2 regions of the Chryseobacterium gleum genome follow, and region 1 is predicted to be linked to the other one. Evidence: riboswitches for the same ligand, from Rfam matches in the RefSeq annotation. Region 1 holds a riboswitch; the other holds the start of a gene.
The links. Region 1 has a riboswitch for fluoride ahead of EL165_RS22290 (universal stress protein). Riboswitches for the same ligand answer to the same signal wherever they lie in the genome.
Positions count from the first base shown of each region.

Region 2: another riboswitch for fluoride. It lies ahead of EL165_RS25615 (voltage-gated chloride channel family protein); the one in region 1 lies ahead of EL165_RS22290 (universal stress protein).

Region 1 is NZ_LR134289.1:4,846,607-4,849,789, forward strand. Features, by position in the region: gene EL165_RS22270 (response regulator transcription factor) at 1-93, opposite strand, end outside; gene EL165_RS22275 (phosphatase PAP2 family protein) at 154-579, opposite strand; gene EL165_RS22280 (hypothetical protein) at 794-1,330, opposite strand; gene EL165_RS22285 (DUF211 domain-containing protein) at 1,327-1,611, opposite strand; gene EL165_RS22290 (universal stress protein) at 1,615-2,070, opposite strand; fluoride riboswitch at 2,319-2,385, opposite strand; gene mobB (conjugal transfer protein MobB) at 2,517-3,183, opposite strand, start outside.
Region 2 is NZ_LR134289.1:5,587,797-5,590,979, reverse strand. Features, by position in the region: gene EL165_RS25620 (GLPGLI family protein) at 1-788, shown strand, start outside; fluoride riboswitch at 1,184-1,251, shown strand; gene EL165_RS25615 (voltage-gated chloride channel family protein) at 1,283-2,590, shown strand; gene EL165_RS25610 (LysR family transcriptional regulator) at 2,886-3,183, shown strand, end outside.

The DNA of each region.
Region 1 (3,183 bases):
AGATGCAAATTCACAGACATAATTTTCACCCTTGAGATAGGATGAAATATTTTCTGCAAGTTCCTTTTGGTCTTCGATAATCAAAATTTTCATGGCTTAAAGGTAAAATCTGAATTTTGGAGAATTTCTGGATTTTTGTGATAGTCTATAATCTTATGAAAGGAGTGAATTTTTAGATTCGGGAACTTCTTTGAGTACAAATCGTTTGGTAAGCAATCCGATGATAAGTCCTACAGCAGTTCCCACGATTATCCCGCCTAAGACATCAGAGGGGTAATGGACACCGTTATAAATCCTACTATAGCTCACCAGTAACATCCAGATGAAAAGTTTGACTTTTATATCTTTATGATGAGGGGGTAGAATTATGGAAAGTAGTACAGTTAAAGCCATTGCATTGGCAGCATGGGAGGATACAAAACCGTAAAGACCACCGGGACCTGCTTTACTGAGACGTATCAATGGTATGAGCAAGGGCTCATGTGAAGGGCGGAGACGCTGAACAAGATGTTTAATCAGTCCTGATGATATCTGGTCAGCTAATGTAATGGCTATTGCGATCGCAACAAAGATGTACAAACTCCGTTTTTTATATACTTTTACTAAAAATAACGCAAGGGCCAGATATAGTGGGACCCAGAACCACTTATTACTTGCCCAGTACATGACCTCATCCAGTGCATCATTATGTGCATGGTTGATGTAAAGAAGCAAACGTTTATCTAAATCTTTGAGTTTTACAAAAAAGTCTGAAAGAACAGCTAGACCTAAAATAATGAGATTATGTGACATTTTAAATTACATTTAGTTTATATCCGATATAGGCTACAAAGCATCCTGCTGCCAGCAGTGAAATTGACCACTTTGTAGCGCTTCCATAAGTAAGATGGGCAATACCGATGCCTACTGTCACGAGCATGATAAGGGCTATTATAAGGGCTATCCATTGCATAGTAGGAAAAATCAGTGCAACAATCATTGGTATCATCGCACTTGAAAAGTTGCAAATGGAAGAAATAATAACGCCCCGCAGACTATCTTTCAGTATCCGCTTTCCGAGCTGCGTTGTGGCAAGTTTGCCGTGCGATGCAAGATTAAGCTGTTTTTCAGCATGGATCAGGTGGGTGTGCTGGCGTGAATATTCTGAAAAAAAATAGATAAAGGCTCCTGATACCGTGGTGGCAAATGCTACTTTCAATGCCAGCGATAAAGTGATCGGCATGCCTTCAGATGTTAGGACATGACCGGTCACCAGTGCCAGAACAGTGAGAATTCCATCTATCAATCCCAACAGCAATGCAAAAAGGTTATTTTTAAACAGATTTTTCATCGCGTGCGGTGAACGGGTGTGATCATCTTTTTGCCAGCAAGCAACTGGTCAAGACTGTGTACAACAGCTCCTGTTTTTTCGATGGCATTTACGATGTCGTCATAGGGGAGATCGATTCCTTCAACAGTAATTTCCATACCGACTGTCTCCATATCTATTTCGTTGACCACAATGCTCAGTCCTTCTACCTGCTCTATGCTTTCTATAGCCGTGGCAATTTCAGTGATATCGGGAAGGTCCTTGGCTTTATCGACATCCAGTAATAATTGTCTTATACCCATGATCTACATATTTTGCATTGTTTTATTTTTCTCGGGTACGATCAGCATTGGAACAGGTGATGAATGTAGAATATCTTCGCTTACACTTTCCTTGAATAGTCTTCCAAGACCTTTACGCTCGTGCGTGCCGGCAACAATTAGTTGGGCATTCCACTCTCTGGCTGCAGATAGAACACTCTCTTTTATTCGTCCGTCCATTACAAAGATTTTTGTTTGTACTCCATCAGAGAATTTCATAGAAAGGTTTTCCAGATAGTGCATGTTTTGCATAAATGTTTTATCGGATTCGGCGGGGTTAACTTCTGTAAGCATATCCATATGATATTCTTTGGAATTTTCAACATGCAGCAAAGCAACTTCAGCTGTCAACTGCTTGGCTAAAGTATAGCCACATTTTACAACATTTTGTGACAAAGGAGTTTCGTCAACCATGATTAAGATTTTTTTTATTGATTCCATAGTATTTTGGATTTAATTGTTAATAGATATCAATTAGTGATTGAATACGGCTGAAGACATGAAACAGATTGATATCTTCCCGAAAAGTAAGGTTGCTTGAAATTGTATATAGGGATAGGATTACACCAGATCATCCGACGCAAATAAAGATGGTTTATCATCCTATGATAAACAAAATATAAATTGTTATGGGCGTTTGAAGATTGTTTTAGAAGCATGCTCAACCTGATTAAAATGTTATACATCTAATTTAATCAGGCGTCATCAGCTCTTTAGAGCGGTTGGGTAAGGAAGAACACCATTTCCTTTTTTCTTTAGTAAATGTATTAATTTTTTTTTAATCGCACTCTTTTTTTTAAAATATTTCCGACCTAAGCGAAGCTAAGGAGTTTCAATCTTTCTTAGTATGCTCATATTTGTATCAGCGCTTTGCTTGTTTTTACGCCTTAGTTTTTGCTCTGCCTTCTCCTTCTCTTCTTTTTTTTCATGTTGAACTCAAATATCTGTTCCTCTGGATCTTCGGACATTCCACCTAACAAAAGTGAATCCAACAGTCCCCATTCACCTATTAAACTTCCGCTGTTTATCATAAAATCGAATAGCGGATGGAGTTCATCTTTAAGAGATATCATATTTATATTCGTGTGATTTGGAGGTGTGGTTTGTTTGTTGCTAGGCGGTTCACTGAGTTTGTTGTCGGCAAACAGCTTTTGGAATACGTTAGCAGAGAATTGCTTGCCCAAATGTGAACCGTTTAATACATGACCGGTATTGTGATCTATAAAGGTAATTCCATACAATCTGCCCTGTTCATTTCTTCTGATTACTGTATTTATTCCGTGCTCTATTAAATAAGTGGTAAACTCCTTTTCATTGCTGGTTATTGTTAAGGCCGCAGAAATAATCAGACTGGTTTTCTCTTTAATTTCGGGACGTAGTATTTTACTCTTTTCAAAATGTGATCGAAGAGCTATAAGTCCCGCTTGTTTTCCGAAGAGGGATGCTTTAAATGGATTACCTATTTTAGTACCGCCAGCATCCAGAACGCTATAAACTAATCCTTCTTTGATCTCGCCTTTATAATTTTTTTTTATATGTTCGGCGTTAATATTG
Region 2 (3,183 bases), 740 kb from region 1:
CACAAACCCATAGGTTCATTTATGAACTTCAGTATAAAATGGATTCTACCGAGACCGGGTATGAAAAAGTGAATATGATCCTGGATATCACCCCGAAAGAGGTAAAGTTCTATGGAAAAGATCTCGCTATCAGAGATTCACTGAATAAAAAATTCGGCATGAACTTCAGCTATACTGATATGACTGGACAGGTGGTTAAAAGAAAGATCAATTCTTTTGATAATGAAAATTTCATCAACATTAAAAATGGATATTATACATTTAAAACTACGGATAAGATCAATTGGACGATCGCTGATGAGATTAAAAAGGTAGAAAATTATACTTTACAAAAAGCAACTACAAAATTTGGAGGGAGAAGCTGGACGGCCTGGTTCTGTAAAGATATTCCATTTAATGAAGGGCCATTTAAACTTCGTGGGTTACCCGGTCTGATCTTTGAGCTATCAGATGCTAAGAATAATTTCATTTATACTCTCGTTAAAAGCAGAGAACTTCCGGAAGTCTCCAATACTTCAGATTTCCTGGAATCCAGCTTTGGTAATAAAGCAATTCCTATTAATGAAAAACAAAAGCATAAGCTGATGATGGAGTTTTACAATGACCCTTTCGCCTTTGAAAGAAATAATATCAGCAAATCCAATAATGACCTTAGAATTAACATCAACGGAAAGGAAATTCATAATGTGGATGAACTGAATACTCAAACCAAAAGCATGCAGGAGGTTATCAGGAAGTATAATAATCCGATTGAAATCGATAAGGCGATGCATTATCCGATATATTAAAACTTTGGTTTATTTTTAAGCTTGGGCTAAAGCCGGTAGAAAGTTTTAAATTTATTTAGGTGGGCTAAGCCCACCTCTAGTGATGTTGACATAATTATTTAACGACAACATCTTTTAGAATTGTTACTAATTACGTTATAGAGATTCCTCCGGAATGACAAAAGAATTAAGTAGTACCAAAGACATAATACAAGCTTTCATTGTCATTTCGTAGAAATCTAATTATTATAGCCTGTAAAACCTGATGAAAAATTAAAAACAGGAGAAATCCCTTGGTATCTGACATCTGAATGTATAGCTGATGTTTAATGAAAAGATCTTTTATCTTTTATCTTTTATCTTTTATCTTTTATCTTTTATCTTTTATCTTTTATCTTTTATTATTACATTTGCAATATCAAAAAGGAAATGGTGTTCTTCCTTACCCAACCGCTTTACAAAAGCTGATGACGCCTGATTAAAAGATTATTAACAAATAACTAATCAGGATTATTATGTCAAAAAATCAATGGACACTTGGTAAAAAAGCAGTTTTTCACACTCATTTTTTCTTCAGAAAATTCCCGGCACTGCCTTATATTTTAAAATGGCTGTTCATCAGTATGATTATAGGAGCTTTGGTTGGAACCGCTTCTGCAGGATTTCTTCAGTCGTTGGAATGGGTTACCAATTTCAGAGAAAATCATCTCTGGCTGATAGCTTTTCTTCCTGTTGCCGGATTTTTGATAGGACTGCTTTACTATTACTTCGGGAAAGATGTTGAAGCCGGAAATAACCTGTTGATCGATACCATCCATGAGCCCAAAGGCATCATTCCGTTTAAAATGGCTCCCTTTGTTTATCTGGGAACGATTGCGACTCATTTTTTCGGAGGCTCTGCAGGTCGTGAAGGAACAGCGCTTCAAATGGCAGGTGCTATTGCAGATCAGCTTACAAAACCTTTTAAGCTCGACCGAAATGATAGAAAAGTACTGATTATTTCAGCGATAGCCGCCGGATTTGGCTCTGTTTTCGGAACTCCTTTGGCTGGTGCTGTTTTCGGTCTTGAAGTTTTTCTAATAGGAAGAATCCGTTATAATGCTATTTTCCCTGCATTTGCTTCGGCCGTTCTTGCTGACCTGGTGACCAATCTCTGGAAAGTAAAACATACCCATTATCATATTGATTTCGTACCAAAACTGGAATTTTTACCCATTCTTTACAGTATTCTGGCAGGTATTGCTTTTGGAATCTGTGCCGCTGCTTTCAGTAAAATCATTCATTGGATGGGATCTTTTTTCAAATCGAAAGTCAAATATCCTCCGCTTCGACCTGTTGCCGGAGGAATCATAATAGCACTTGCCGTTTTTGCCATGGGTACTACCCGTTATATTGGACTGGGAATTCCTATGATTATGGAATCTTTTGAAAAGCAGCTTCCACTATATGATTTTGCCTTAAAAATGATCTTTACCATTGTTACGCTTTCGGCCGGATTTAAAGGTGGTGAAGTTACCCCGCTGTTTTTTATCGGAGCTACTCTAGGCAGTGCTTTATCTCTTTTTATTCCTTTACCTTTCGGGCTATTGGCCGGGATGGGATTTGTTGCTGTATTTGCCGGAGCCACCAATACTCCTTTGGCCTGTATGCTGATGGGAATTGAATTATTCGGGGCAGAATGCGGTGTATATGTAGCTATTGCTTGTGTTGTATCTTATCTTCTTTCAGGACATAACAGCATTTATGCAAAGCAGAAAATAGGAGAAGCAAAAAACAGAAGATACGAAAGCCAGCAGGACAGATCTGTTTCGGATTTTTTATAAGGGGTTTCGAGATGCGGGGTGCGGGTTACGAGTTACGAGTTACGGGATGCGGGGTTACAGTTATTAGTTTATTTTGTTGTTGGTTGCGGGATGCTGGTTTTTATTAGCTCTCAGTTCTTCACTTATAACATCTTGAACCCAAAATCCCTCAAACTTAAAAACCCAAACCTGAAATCCCGAATCCCGTACCACGAAACCTGAAAACCCGAAACCTTAATGCATTAACCCCTTACACTCTCAAACTCTCAAACTCACTCCACTTCCCGTTTCCAACTATAATTCGTAATTTTACGCCATGTTCGATTACAGATTAAAAGTTTTCCATACGGTAGCTTCCCGCTTAAGTTTCACTAAAGCTTCAGAAGAGCTTCATATCTCACAGCCTGCTGTCACCAAACACATTAAAGAAATTGAAACCCAGGTAGGCGCGAAGTTATTTGACCGTAAAGGAACTTCTATTCAGTTGACCCAAAGCGGTAAGATTTTGTATGAACATGCTGAAAAGATCAGAAATATCTACCGTGACATGGAGTTTGAAATCAGCCAGATCAATCAACAACATAAGGGAAAACTGATTATCGGAGCAAGCACAA